Regions from separate parts of the Paenarthrobacter sp. NPDC018779 genome, predicted to be linked through region 2. Evidence: riboswitches for the same ligand, from Rfam matches in the RefSeq annotation. Region 2 holds a riboswitch; the other holds the start of a gene.
What was found. A riboswitch is a leader RNA that binds a small molecule or an ion and turns the genes downstream of it on or off. The one in region 2 is predicted to bind cyclic di-AMP.
Positions count from the first base shown of each region.

Region 1: another riboswitch for cyclic di-AMP. It lies ahead of ACH488_RS07035 (M23 family metallopeptidase); the one in region 2 lies ahead of ACH488_RS09650 (hypothetical protein).

Region 1 is NZ_JBIRZS010000004.1:164,176-171,456, reverse strand. Features, by position in the region: gene ACH488_RS07065 (helicase-associated domain-containing protein) at 1-227, opposite strand, end outside; gene ACH488_RS07060 (hypothetical protein) at 314-529, opposite strand; gene ACH488_RS07055 (cold-shock protein) at 722-1,105, shown strand; gene ACH488_RS07050 (DUF3027 domain-containing protein) at 1,113-1,754, shown strand; gene serC (phosphoserine transaminase) at 1,846-2,976, opposite strand; gene ACH488_RS07040 (metal-dependent transcriptional regulator) at 3,276-3,971, shown strand; cyclic di-AMP (ydaO/yuaA leader) riboswitch at 4,203-4,443, shown strand; gene ACH488_RS07035 (M23 family metallopeptidase) at 4,448-5,278, shown strand; cyclic di-AMP (ydaO/yuaA leader) riboswitch at 5,418-5,583, shown strand; gene ACH488_RS07030 (C40 family peptidase) at 5,588-6,334, shown strand; gene ACH488_RS07025 (NlpC/P60 family protein) at 6,432-7,196, shown strand.
Region 2 is NZ_JBIRZS010000006.1:167,711-174,991, forward strand. Features, by position in the region: gene ACH488_RS09640 (ArnT family glycosyltransferase) at 1-1,153, opposite strand, end outside; gene ACH488_RS09645 (glycosyltransferase) at 1,150-2,493, opposite strand; gene ACH488_RS09650 (hypothetical protein) at 2,712-3,560, opposite strand; cyclic di-AMP (ydaO/yuaA leader) riboswitch at 3,564-3,747, opposite strand; gene ACH488_RS09655 (ATP-binding protein) at 3,856-5,346, opposite strand; gene ACH488_RS09660 (response regulator transcription factor) at 5,350-6,090, opposite strand; gene ACH488_RS09665 (hypothetical protein) at 6,293-7,180, shown strand.

The DNA of each region.
Region 1 (7,281 bases), on a different contig from region 2:
GTATCCGTGTTGGTACACAGGTGCAGGGTTTCCAGGACCTGCATCTCGGGTTTGGTGAGGCGTTCCAGGGCCCGCTGCACACTGACCCGCGCACTGGCCCGCGCTGCCAAGGCCGCGAAGTCGGGGGCCATGGGCGAGATCAGGTCCGGTCGCGCGGCAAACAAAGCCCGCAGCGAGGCGTCGCTGCGCGTTTCAAGTTCCTTGCTGAGCGCGCGAATGAGGGACATCACTTCAAATTTACCGTTGCGGGGCCCGCTCTGCGCGCTTGGCCTGTGTTTTGCCACGCAAAGCGGGCCCCGCAACTGCAGGTCAGCTAGTGGCGGCGGCGCTGGCGGACGGCGTCCACCACGGGAACAACGGCCAGGATGAAGGCCAAGGGCAGCCCATACAGCGCCGTCGACGTGATCCACACGGGTGCAACTCCGCCGTTGAAGGCGATGGCCATGACAGCCGCGACAGCGGCCAGGGAAATAATGGCAACGATCGCGGCGGCAATCGTCAGGGGGCGGCGGTAACCCGTGGAAGTCATGCCTCAACGCTAGCTGTTTGGCGCCGGCCGCCGCTACGCGGGACGGTACGAAGCGGGATTAGGGTGCCCGGCAGGATAACCTTGAAGGAACAGACCCACACGGAGCGGGCTGTCACCCTCGATCCCGCAGGACCCTGTGGATGCGGTGGCGGCCCGACGTGTTTCCCCGCAAGAACGAAGAAGGTTGATTACGTGCCCACCGGCAAGGTCAAGTGGTATGACAAGGAAAAGGGCTTCGGATTCCTCGCGGCCGAAGACGGCCAGGAAGTTTTCCTGCCCAAGACGTCCCTGCCCGCAGGGGTCACCGAGCTGAAGGCCGGTACGCGCGTGGAGTTCGGCGTTGCCGACGGCCGCCGCGGCGCCCAGGCGCTGGGCTTGCGCGTCTTGGACAAAACCCCCTCAATCGCCAAGGCCAAGCGCATGAACGCCCGCGACCTGGCACCGCTGGTCCAGGACCTGGTCACCGTCCTGGACAATCTGTCCGGTACGTTGTCCTCGGGTAAGTATCCGGAAGGCAACAAGGCCAAGGCGATCGGAATGGCGCTGCGCAAGGTTGCCGACGAGCTGGAAGCCTAGGAACGCCATGACATCGGAATCCGCACGGGATATAGAGGCCGGGGAAGGCACGCAGGAAACCCCTGCCCTCCCCGTTGCCGAGGCTCCTGCAAACGGGGACGCTCCTGCCAGCAGGGATGTTCCCGGGCGGAAGCCCGCTGAAACCAAGGCCGCGGCCCCCAAGCCGCGCGCCGGCGTTCCCGTATGGCGCACCGGCAAGCCGGACTCCTACCTGGCTGCCGCCGTCGACGTCGCCCGCCAGGCCGTGGAAGGCATTGCCAGCCGTGGGGAAGTAGGTGCGCACCTCGGAGCCAAATCGGAAGGCGACCGGGTAGTGACCCACCTCTTCGAATCGAAGCTGGCAGGTTACGGCGGCTGGCAGTGGTATGCGGTGGTCACCCGCAACTCCCGGTCCAAGATCGTCACGGTCAGCGAGCTGGGGCTCCTGCCGTCCGAGGACTCCATCCTCGCGCCGGAATGGGTGCCGTGGGCCAAACGGGTGCGGCCGGAGGACGAGACGCCGTTGGTTGAAGAGACCGAGGAAGACGTCACCGAGGAAACGGTCAAAGCGGCCGAGGACGATGCCCAGGGCGATGGCGACGCGGATGACGATTCGGGAGAAACCGGGGACGCCGTCGACGACGCGGACCACTCCGGGCAATACGACTAGCAACAACTGAAGACACACAAAGGCGCCTGCCGGAAGAACCATTCCGGCAGGCGCCTTTCAGTGTTTCCGGCCCTGCGGCCGCTGATGGTGTTTACTTCTTCAGTTCACCAACCACGTAGTCGATGCTGGCGAGCAGTGCCGAAACGTCGTCCGGTTCGATGGCCACGAACGTGGCGATCCGGAGCTGGTTGCGGCCCAGCTTGCGGTAGGGCTCGGTGTCCACCACACCATTGGCCCGCAGCACCTTGGCAATGGCCGCCGCGTCGATCGAATCGTCGAAGTCGATGGTGGCGATCACGTTGGAGCGTTCCTCGGCGTTGGCCACGAACGGCGTGGCGTATTCGGAGGCCTCAGCCCAGGAGTACACGCGGCTGGCGGAGTCCGCCGTGCGCTTGCTGGCGAAGTCCAGGCCACCGTTGCTGTTGAGCCACTGCACCTGGGCGTCCAGCGTGACCAACGTGGACAACGACGGCGTGTTGTAGGTCTGGTTCAGCTTGGAGTTGTCGATCGCCGTCTGCAGGTCCAGGAAGTCGGGGATCCAGCGGCCGCTGGCCTTCACCCGGGCAGCGCGCTCCAGCGCAGCGGGGGAGAAGAGGCCCAGCCACAGACCGCCGTCGGAAGCGAAGTTCTTCTGCGGGGCGAAGTAGTAGACGTCCGATTCCGCGACGTCCACGTCCAAGCCGCCGGCAGCGGAGGTTGCGTCCACCAGGACCAGCGAGCCCTCATCGGCGCCTTCGACGCGCTTGACCGGAGCCGCGACGCCGGTGGACGTCTCGTTCTGTGGCCACGCATAGACGTCCACGCCTGCCTCGGCCTGCGGCGACGGACGGGTGCCCGGCTCGGACTTGATGATGGAGGAGGCGTCCAGGAAGGGAGCCTTGTTGGTGGCCGCCGCGAACTTGGAGCCGAACTCGCCGAAGGAGAGGTGCTGGGCCTTGTTCTCCACCAGGCCGAACGCCGCGACATCCCAGAACGCCGTGGAGCCGCCGACGCCGAGAACAACTTCGTAGCCCTCCGGGGCGCGGAAGAAAGTGCTGAGGCCTTCCCGGACGGACCCCACGAGGTTCTTCACCGGTGCCTGGCGGTGGGACGTGCCAAGGATGGTGGTGGCCGCGGCGGACAGGGCTTCGACCTGCTCCGGGCGGACCTTGGACGGTCCTGCGCCGAAGCGTCCGTCCTTGGGCAGCAGGTCGGCGGGAATGGTGATGCTGTTGTCGCTCACGGGTGGCTCCAATGGGTATCGGTCAAAGATGGGTCGTGGCAGGTGGCATCAACTGCTCCTTCGACACCCCAATTCTGCCTGACGTGGCGCGCGGGCAGGAACCTGCGGTTGTCATAGTCCGCCACGTGGAACGGTGCCGTCCGGGTGCGCAGGAAGGCGAAGGGGGATTATTCAGAGTAATTCCAAATAAGCTAAGCTGGAGGAGGCGTCATGGGGCGGCGCCACGGGACCGGCCGCCTCGTCTGGACGCGGTACGGTGGACACTACGCGAGAACTGCGTTCGAGGAGAGCTGAGCTGGATGACGGATCTGATCGATACCACTGAGATGTATCTTCGGACCATTTTGGAGCTTGAAGAAGAGAACATCGTTGCTCTTCGGGCCCGCATTGCCGAGCGCCTGCGCCATTCCGGTCCCACTGTTTCCCAGACCATCGGCCGCATGGAGCGCGATGGCCTGGTGGTCGTTTCCAATGACCGCCATCTGGAGTTGACCGAGATTGGCCGGAAGCGGGCCACCGAGGTGATGCGCAAGCACCGCCTGGCCGAGCGCCTCCTGGCCGATGTGATCGGCCTGGACTGGGCCTATGTCCACGACGAGGCCTGCCGCTGGGAGCACGTGATGAGTGAGCGGGTTGAACGCCGGCTGTACGAGTTGCTTGAGCACCCCACCGAGTCACCCTATGGAAACCCGATCCCGGGCCTGGAAGCACTCGGTGGGCGGACCAGCCAGATCTCCTTGAAGGGCGACGTCAACCTCATCCAGGCCATGGACGGCTACGCCACGGACTCACGGGTTGTGGTGAGCAGGTTGGCCGAACCCATCCAGGTTGAGCCCGAGCTCCTGACTCAACTCGATGAAGGCGGGATCCGTCCGGGCGCGGCAGTTTCGTTGGCGCGGGTAGGGGAGTACATCTCCGTCCGCGTCCCCGGCATCGAGGGCGCCCTGGAACTGCCCCCCGAAGTTGCTGCCCACGTCTTCGTGGCGGTTGGCTGAACGTAGGACTTTCGAGGCACCTCTCCCGAAAAGGATGGGTGCCTCACTTGTGTCCCCGGCCGGAGTGTCTGATCTCACTACCAGAGTCGGGTGGAACGGCGTGACCTGCAGTTTCCGCCGAAAGGTGCTAAGGGCCCGCCCCTGAAAGCGGCGCCGCCGGAAGATAACGAATTTATTACCGAAGGCTTTAATCCCCTATAGTTATCTACTAGCGCCGATACCAAAGCGTTACCTGATCTGGAGCCGAGCTCTGCCAGCAGATCAGGGGTGTTATCCACTACTGGCAGAGGCGGGGGAACCACAATCGGCTGCCTGAAGAAGCAGCCTTGGGGTGAAGTCCGCAGCAGCAGTGCCTACTTACGCAATTTCCTCCGGGATACCTGTGTGCCGTATGCGCTGCGTGCGGGCCGGGTCTTTGCACTCTCTGATCCGAATCCGACAGCTAACTTCGCAGGCTTTCAAGAGAGGAACAGAGTTTGACATCGCAGAACGTCAGGGGCCGCCGACGCGCGTCCGGCCCCGCTGCTGAGCTGCGGCCAGCCCGCGTCGTAACGGAGATCCGGCCCCGCGACACCCAGCGTCAGGTGCGCCGCCGTAAGAGCCCGTTGCGCCAGGTTGCCGATTTCGCCGCAGCCAGTGGCGTAGGGCAGAAAGCCGGAGTGGCTCTTGCCGCCACCGGCCTTGCCCTCACTGTCGGTCTGCCGGCCACAAGCCCCGTCATGGCCACCTCCGAGTCGGGCCAAACAGAAGCTGCCCTGGCCGTCTCCGGTGGCAGCCAGCCTGAGGTTTCCGCGGAAGCGTCGGCCAAAATCGACTTCAGCCGCGCGGCGGTGGCCACCAAGGCCGATCCCGACGGCAAGCTCAAGCAGCTGCTCAGCGCCCAGTCCGTCGGCAGCATCCAGGCCAGTTCCTCCAAAGGAACCCTTGGCAGCCCGCTGGACACGCTGACCACCGCTTCTCCGTTCGGATACCGGGTCAGCCCGCTGACCGGCGGCACCGGCGACTTCCACCGCGGCCAGGACTTCGTTGCGCAGTGCGGAACCCAGGTCCACGCTGCAGCAGCCGGCAAGGTCACGTTCGCAGGGTGGCACGAGTACGGCGGAGGCAACCGCGTTGTAGTGGATCACGGCAACGGCCTTGAAACCACGTACAACCACCTGTCGTCGTTCAACGTGAAGGTTGGCCAGACTGTCAACCGCGGTGACGTGGTTGCCCTGAGCGGCACCACGGGCGCCTCCACGGGCTGCCACCTGCACTTCGAGGTCCAGGTCAACGGCGAAGTCGTGGACCCCATGGGCTGGCTCTAAGCAAAGTCGATGGTCGTCTCTCGCATTCGCGACACACCCCGTGACCTGAATGTGACATTCGTGTTCAACTGTTGTACCGTCTAAAGCGCATCGGCTTTTTAGGGGGCCGATGCACTTGAGTGGATTGCCTAGCTCTGCCACCACTCAAGGTCCGTTCGCAAAATTCGTCTGGCAGGGGCGGGGGAACCACTTTTGGTCTTCGAGAGAAGGCCTTGGGGTTAAGTCACAAAGCTTCCCGAAGCGCGTGGCCGGATGACTCCCATCCGAATCCGACAGCTCACCTCGCAGGCATTGGGAGAGGCTACCTACGTGTCATCACGCACTACCCCTGCGCGCCACCGCGCCGAGACGGTTCACCCGTTGAACACTCTTTCGAAGGCTGTTTCAGCGAATGCCGGAACCGTTGGCCGCCAGGCCGCAGTTCTTGCCGCAGCCTCCGGCCTCGTCCTCAGCGTCGGCCTTCCGGCCCAGGCAGCGGACACCGATGTTTCCAAGGCCGAGACGAGCACGCAGCAGCTCCTCACCACCGAGGTTGTCACCGCAGAGCCGACGGCCACTGTTTCCTTCGAGAGCCCCGTCGTGGCCACCAAGGAAGCCCCGAAGGTCCAGCGCGCGTCGCAGACCACCCAGCGCTCCCAGACAGCTGGCAACCAGACCACTGGCAGCCAGGCCGCCGGCTCGCTCACCGCACAGTCTTCCGACGCCAAGGAAACGGCCTCCAGCGCCGCAGCTTCCGGCCTCGCCGCGATCGCCTACACGGGCATCGGCCACCCCTACGTTTGGGGCGGCACCACCCCCAACGGCTGGGACTGCTCCGGCTTCACCCAGTGGGTTTACGCCCAGGCCGGCATCAGCATTCCCCGCGTCAACGCCTGGACTGCCATGAAGGCCACCAGCACGCCGCAGCCGGGTGACCTGGTCATGCAGAACGGCGGCGCACACGTTGGCATCTACGTCGGCAACGGCATGATGATCAGCGCTCTCAACCCGAGCCAGGGAACCTTGCTCCACTCGGTGGCTTCCACCGGCACGTCTTCATTCTTCACCCTCCGCTAAAACCCCGTTCGGGGTACGCCAGCATGCCCCCCAAGTGCTGGCTTGCCCGCAAACCGTGCGTGCCCCAACCGCGTGCGGAAACGAAAAGAGATTAAAAATGACCAGTGCACACAAGGTTGCACGGCACCGAGCTGAGGCCCCCAAGACCAGCTCCCTTGCCGTGATCGCGAAGGCTGTCAGTGACAACGCCGGTGGCGTCGGCCGCCAGGCAGTTGTGATCGCTGCCGCTTCAGGACTGGTCTTGACCAGTGGCGTTGCTGCGAATGCCGCCGACACCAACGTCCAGCGTGAGTCCACGGCCACCACGGCCCTTGATGTCCAGGCAGTCACGCAGTCCACCATCGCTGCCGATTCCACTGTGGCCATCTCCTACGAGAGCCCGGTGGTCACCACGGTGGAGGCTCCGGCTCCCGTAGTTGAGAAGCCCGCAGCGAAAACCGGCTCCGGCTCCACTGCTACTGCTGGCGCCAGTGCCACCGTAGCCGTCAGCAACCCGGCCCCGGCCGCCAAGGCTCCGGCAGCGTCCAGCGGCCTCGGTGCTGCCATCGCCGCGGCAGCCTACGCCCAGCTCGGCGTGACCCAGGACTGCACCATGCTGGTGACCAACTCGCTGGCCGCCGTGGGCATCAACTTCCACGACTGGCCCGCCGGCTACCTCTCCCTCGGCCGCACCGTCAGCGCCGCCGAAGCGCAGCCGGGCGACCTCGCGTACTACGCCAACGGTGGTTACGGTGGAATGGCGCACATCGCCGTGTACGTCGGTAACGGCATGGCAGTGCACGGTGGATGGAACGGATCCACCACCGCACTCTTCAGCGTGAACGTCGGCTCCGGCCCGGTCTTCATCCGCGTGAACGGCTGATACAGCTTCTTTGAACGCCCCGCAGGATTTCCTGCGGGGCGTTCAGCTTTTAGGCCCTCGTGGAGGGCCAGGCAAGGTGTCCCGC
Region 2 (7,281 bases):
GGTGGACGATGCCGCTCATGAAGCTGAAGATTCCAGCCGTGACCACCAACCAGCCGCCCCACATCAGGAGGGCAGCCCTGCTCCGGGAAGTGCGGACTTCGCGGCGGGTGAACCACAGTCCGGCCACCAGGAGGATGAGGGCCGCCGGGAGCAACCAGGAAACTTCGCCGCCGAAGCTTGTGCCGAACATGCGGCCCAGGCCGGCTGCGCCACCGAATCCGGCATTGCCGCCCATGCCTCCGCCGCCGCCGGGTATGCCGCCACCGGCTCCGCCTTCGCCAGATCCGGTGATACGGCCCAGGCCGTTGTAGCCGAACGTGAGTTCAAGGAAGCTGTTGCCCTCGGACCCTGCCATGTAGGGCCGTGCCGAGGCGGGGGTCAGCTGGAAGATCGCGATGTACGTCCCGGCAACAGCCACGATTCCCGCTGCGGCTGCAAGGAGGTGCAGGATCCTGTTGCGGAGCGTGGTGGGAGCTGCCCACAGATACGCGAGCGCCAGTCCGGGAACAATCAGGAAGCCTTGGAGCATCTTGCTCAGGAAGGCCAACCCAACCACGGCACCCGCCGCGGCAAGCCACTTCCAGCCCGCCTTCTCGATGGCCCGCGTTGTCAGGTAGGCGGCCAGCACCAGGCACAGCGTGAGCATGGCGTCCGGGTTGTTGAACCTGAACATCAGTGCTGCCACCGGGGTCAGAGCCAGCGCGCCACCGGCGATGAGGCCCGCCGCGGGTCCCGCCACCCGCTTGATCGCCAGGTACAAAAGCCCGACGGCGGCCACTCCCATGAGTGCCTCCGGGACCAGCATGCTGGTGGGGGAGAAGCCGAAGACCCTGCCCACGAGCGCGGGAATCCAGAGGGAAGCCGGTGGCTTGTCCACGGTGATGGCGTTGCCGGCGTCGAGCGAGCCGAAGAACAAGGCCGTCCAGTCCTTGGCGCCGGCCTGGATGGCGGCGGCGTAGAAGGAATTGCCGTAGCCCGTGGCCGCGAGGTTCCAGAGGTAGAGGAAGGCAGTAGCCACCAGGAGCCCGGCGGCTGAGGGGCGGACCCAGCGAGCCTGCCGGCCGAACGCCAGGCGCTGCAACCGTGATTTGGTCTGCTGGGTGGCCACAGGTTCCGCTGCGGCGGCCGTGCCTGGTTGGAGGGCGGTGATCACTTTGCTGCCACCTCCGTGGCCTGGTCGGGCGTCGCTGCTTGCGTAGGGCGGCGGAACACCCACAACCGGAACAGCAGGAACCGGGCCACCGTTGCGGTGAGGTTCGCCCCAACCACGGTTGCCACCTCAACCCAGCGGTCCGGCGTCGTGCTTCCATGCACCAGGGCGAGCGCACCGGAGGTGAGCGCCAAGCCGATGCCGAACACGATCAGCCCTTCGAAGTGGTGCCGTGCGTGGTTGCCGCCGTGGATGCCGAACGTGAAGCGGCGGTTGGCGGCGGTGTTTGCCACGGCGGTGATGATGAGCGCCAGGAAGTTGGCGAGCTGCGGGTCCATGAAACCGCGGCAGAACAGGAAGATCACCAGGTAGGCCACGGTGGACACGGCACCGATGAATCCGAAGCGCACAAGTTGCCCGAACAGGCTGGTGCGCGGCGTGGCCTCGGAGGTCCGTGAGGAAGCGGGGAGTGGTCCGCGGGCCAGGGCGGCACGAAGTTCGGGAACGGGGATGCGGCCGGTGACCAGGTCGCGCGTCAGGCGCGCCATTCCGCGGAGGTCGGCCAGTGCGGTACGTACGATGTCGACGCTTGAGTTGGGATCGTCGGTCCAGTCCACGGGGACTTCATGGACGCGGAGTCCGCAGCGTTCGGCGAGGACCAGCAGTTCGGTGTCGAAGAACCAGGCGTTGTCCAGCGTGTGGGGGAGGATCTGGTGGGCTACGTCCGCGCGGATGGCCTTGAAGCCGCACTGCGCGTCGGAGAACCGTGCACCCATGACGGTGTGCAGGAGGACGTTGTAGCTGCGGGACACGAATTCGCGCTTCGGTCCACGGACTACCCGGGAGTTGCGGGAAAGCCGGGTGCCGATGGCCAAGTCCGAGTGCCCGGAGATCAGCGGGGCCAGCAGTGGGGCCAGGGCGGCGAGGTCGGTGGAGAGATCCACGTCCATGTAGGCCAGCACGGGGGAAGGCGACGCGAGCCAGACCTGACGGAGGGCGTTGCCCCTGCCCTTTTCCTCGAAGCGCATGACGGCAATTTCGGGGAGTTCGCGGGCCAGTCGCTCGGCGATCTTCAGGGTGTTGTCCGTGCTTGCATTGTCCGCCACCGTGATGCGGAAGGAATGCGGGAAAGTGTCCACGAGGTGTCCGTGCAGGCGGCGCAGGCATTCCTCCAGGTCCGTTTCCTCGTTGTGGACGGGAACGGTGACGTCCAGGACGGGAACTGTGGTCCGGGTGTCCACGCGAGAGCGCCGCATCTGCCGGTGGGGCAAGGCAGGAGCGGCGGAGTGCCCCGCATGGGCGGGGTTCGGCAGCGCACTGGTGGCTGGATCTATGAGCGTCATGCATCCAGAGTGGAGCCGCCGATTGTGAGGGCTTTAGGCGGAAGCTGTGACGGGACTGTGTAACTTGGTTGGACGGAAACGTCGCCCGCGCGGCGGCCAGTGGAACGCGAACACCTTGGCGTGGGGACGCGAAAAGCCGCCCCCGGTCCCGCCGTGCGCATCAGTTGGGGTTGCTGCGAACGGCGGGAACAGGAGCGGCTATCGGGAAGCCTCCGGGCTTAGTACCAGTTGTTGGCCAAGTGGAAGGCAAGGGCGGCGGACGGCGAACCGTAGCGTTCCTTGATGTAGTTCAGGCCCCACTTGATCTGGGTCTGGTAGTTGGTCTGCCAGTCAGCGCCTGCCGTAGCCATCTTGGAAGCAGGGAGGGACTGGACAATGCCGTAAGCGCCACTGGAAGCATTGGTGGCAGTGGTCCGCCAGTTGGATTCCTTTTCCCACAGCGTGTTGAGGGCGGTCATTTCGCCCGGGCCCCAGCCGTAGTTGGCCAGGATGCTGGCGGCATAGGCCTTGGCTGCTGCGGGGTCGTCGATTGCCTTGGGGGCAGCTGCGGCGGCTGCAGCTGCTGCTGCCGCCTTGTCAGCGGCGGCCTTTGCTGCGGCGTCGGCGGCGGCTTTCTCAGCTGCGGCCTGTGCAGCGGCAGCCTGGTCGGCTGCGGCCTTCTCTGCGGCAGCCTTGTCTGCAGCTGCCTTGTCGGCGGCGGCCTTCTCAGCTGCTGCCTTTGCGGCCGCGGCCTGGTCCGCTGCGGCCTTGGCCGACGCTGCACGATCAGCGGCAGCCTTTTCCGCAGCTGCGTCTGAAGCAGCATTGGCCTTCGGGTCAGACTGTACGGCGGCTTGGGTCTGTGCGGCCTGGCTCAGTTCCGGCAGGTTGAACGCGGCGTTGGCGGCTTGTCCCAGCGAAGCGACGCCGAGTGCGGCGGCAACAACACCTGCTACGACCGACATGCGGTGGCCGGCCTTGCCCTGGCGCGCGGCGTTCTTCAGAACGGCCTGCGACTTGGTCAGGGGAGCATCGTTTTCGTCGCGATGACGCGCGGAATGGCGCGTCTGATCCTTGAATTCAGACATGTGTGATTACCTCTCAGCGCCTGCGGAGTTAGCTGTCGGGTTCGGATGAGGTCATCCGGCCGCGCGCGTAGCTGCGGCTTCACCCCAAGGGCCGGCGCAATGCCTGGCCCGGAGACTCTGGGTCCCCCGTCTCTGCCTCGATGAGAACGGAACTCCGGGAAGTGGCAGAGCTCGGCGCATCCCGGGTGCGGGCCTCTTGGGGCGACCCACCCTTTCGACGGTACAGGAGGATTTCGCTTAAGTCACATTTAGGTAACAGAGATCACGACGCCGGTGCGTCGCCTTGCCGGTTTCGTTACACCCGTTCGCTACTCACCGAGGGGAGGCGCAAGGCGAACTCCGTGCGCCCCGGTTTTGAGGTGACTTCGACGCTGCCACCGTGCGCTCCAACGATGGATTCGACGATTGAGAGTCCCAGCCCGGAGGTCCCTTCGGAGCCCGACCGTGCAGCGTCAGCCCGGGCAAAACGGGAGAAGATGCGGCCTTGGAAATCCGCGGGAATGCCGGGTCCATTGTCCGTCACGGTGACCACTGCACTCCCGTCCGCGCTCAGCATCACGCCGGTGACCACAGTGGTGCCAGGATCGGTGTGCTTGCGTGCGTTGGACAGCAGGTTGGCGAGCACCTGATGAAGTTGAGTGCCATCGCCACGGACCGTAATGGGCTCATCCGGAAGCTTGAGCTGCCACACGTGGTCCGGGGCCATGACTTTCTCGTCCGTCACGGTTTCGATGACCAACTGCGTCAGGTCCACGTCCGTGACCTTCAAGGGCTGCCCTTCGTCCAAACGGGCCAGGAGCAGCAAATCCTCCACCAGCGTGCTCATCCGCTCCGATTGGCTCTGGACGCGCGCCAGCGACTTGCGGCCATCCTCGGTGAAATTCTCGGTCATCCGCAGCATCTCGGTGTAACCCCGGATGGCTGTAAGGGGCGTACGGAGCTCGTGGGAGGCGTCGGCAACGAATTGCCGTACCTTGGTTTCACTTTCCTGCCTGGCTTCGAGGGCGCTGGCAACGTTGTTCAGCATTTGGTTGAGGGCGTAGCCCACGCTGCCTACTTCGGTGCCAGGGTGGGAGGCCGACGGGGGTACGCGCACCGCAAGCGCTACCTCGCCGGCGTCGAGAGGCAGGCGGGAAACCTTGGTGGCCACCTCGGACAGTTGCTCCAGCGGCCGCATGGTCCGCCGGATGATGACCGTGCCGGCCAGCCCGATCAGTACCAGACCGCCCAGCGATACGAACACCATGGTCCAGACGAGGGACGCTTCGGTGCTCTGCTTGTCAGCCAGCGGCAGGCCTGTCACGATCACGTCCCCGTAGGGCATCTTGACCGCCACCAGCCGGTAGTCGCCGTTGGAGAGCGAACGGTCCACGGGTCGGTTGTCCAAGGGGAGGTCCAAGAGGACCTGGTTGTCTTCGGCGGAGAGGGCCGCACGGTTTCCTGAAGCGTCAATGAGCCCGGCGCTACTGACGGTTGACCCGCTGATCCGCGCATTCAGGGTTCCGGCGCCCTGCCCACGGGCTTCGAGGGGGTCCGGCCGGCCGTTCGGGAAGCTGGAGGGTGGCCTGCCGAAATCAGTTGCGCGGCTGGACGCCTGCTCCAATTGCTTGTCCAACTGACGGTTGAACACCATGTCCATGGACGCATAGCTGACTACGCCCACCGCCCCGCAGATGGCAACGAGCAGTGCCATGGCTACGAGCACCAGGCGGGTCCGCAAATGCCAGGTGGATGGGTCCAGCCAACTCCGCTGCGTCTTCCTGGCGACCCCTGAGAGTGTGGTCAAGGCTTAGTCCGCGGGCTTGATGACGTAGCCTGCGCCACGCACGGTGTGGATCATGGGCGGGTGGTTGGCCTCGATCTTCTTGCGCAGGTAGGAGATGTAGAGTTCCACGATGTTCGCCTGCCCGCCGAAGTCGTAGTCCCACACGCGGTCGAGGATCTGGGCCTTGCTGACCACACGTTTGGGGTTCTCCATGAGGTAGCGCAGGAGCTCGAACTGGGTTGCCGTGAGGGCGATGTCCTCGCCGGCCCGGGTTACCTCGCGGGTGTCCACGTTCAGGGTCAGGTCGCCCACTACGAGTTCTGCGGTGTCCATGGCGGCAACACCGGAACGCTGCACCAAGCGGTGAAGGCGCAGCAGCACTTCTTCCATGCTGAACGGCTTGGTCACATAGTCGTCACCGCCCGCAGCCAGGCCAACGATTCGGTCCTGGACAGCGTCCTTGGCGGTGAGGAAAAGGGCGGGGACCTCCGGGGCGAACGCGCGGATCCGATTCAGGACCTCGACGCCATCGAATCCGGGAAGCATGACGTCCAGCACCAGGACGTCCGGGCGGAAGTCTTTGGCGAGCTTCACGGCCTCGGGTCCGTCGGCGGCCACGGCGACGGACCAGCCGGCCATGCGGAGGCCCATGCTCATGAGCTCGGCAAGGCTCGGCTCGTCGTCCACCACCAGGGCGCGGATGGGGGAGCCGTCCGGGTGGGAGAGCTGGGGAAGGTTGTTGGTCATGGAGTGCGGGGATGCCATGTGACAACTCTCCAATCTGCTGGTTTGCCGGCGCTTTGCCGGTCCTGTGAGGACCCTGTGAAGTCAACACTAGCGAGGTGGGAGTCCTGAAACACGTGAATCCACAGGTCACAGGAGGGACTGCTCCTCAACACAGCTTCCGCACAGCCAGGCAGCAGACTCTGGGGCCTAAGAGGACCATCAACCCCATCTGGAGAACACCATGAACCAGCAGCAGCGCCCCGAAGACCCCACGTCCCCGGCCCCGCAGGGCACCACCCAGCCCGGCGGAACCCGGCCATCGGCGGGGTGGGGAGCTCCGCCGTCGGACCCTTCCGCAGCCGAAAACGGATGGGGAGCTCCGGCGTCGAACACCAACGGCTGGGGCGCTCCGCCCGCGAACGGCTGGGGCACCTCCCTTCCCGGCAAGGACAAGGGAACCCTGCTGAGCCGGTGGACGCTCAAGCGGACCCTCATCGTGGCCGGCGTTGCCGTGGTTGTCGCCGCAGGAACGGCCGCGGGTTTCTACTCCTTGGGTAACGCCGGCTCGGCAGATGCGGCCAATCTTCCATTGGGCCAATCCGGCGGCCTCGGCGCGCAGCAAGGCGTCCCGGGACAGGGCCTCGGACCCGGCGGAACCAGCCAGGACGGCAGCGGGCAAAGCGGAACGGGCCAGAGCGGAACGGGCCAGAGCGGCATGGGCATGCCTGGCCAGATGGGCGGCATGTCGCCCGACGGCTTGGGCATGGCCGGTGGCCTGAACACCGCAATCCATTCGGAGTACGTGGTCCTCCGCGACAACGAATACGTGACCATGGCCGATCAGCTCGGCACGGTCAGTGAGGTCTCGTCCAATTCCCTGACGGTCAAGAGCTCCGATGGATTCACCAAGACGTACGTCCTCAGTTCGGATACAGCCGTGGCCCAAGGCACCAGGCAGCGGGGCAGCACCACCAGCAGCCTGACCATCGCGGACATCAAATCGGGCGCCAAAGTGCGGGTAACGGCTACCAAGGACGGCGACAACTACACGGCCGCATCCGTCCGGCTCACCACTGCAACCACGTCCTCGGGACAGGGCTCGACGTCGGGTTCGGGCACCACTTCCTGACCCGCCGCCCGGCGTGTGGCCCGTTTCTACCGCTTGTAGCAGATTCGGGCCACTAAAATCGAGATGGATTCGAGTTGCGACTGGTCAGTAACTGTTTCAGA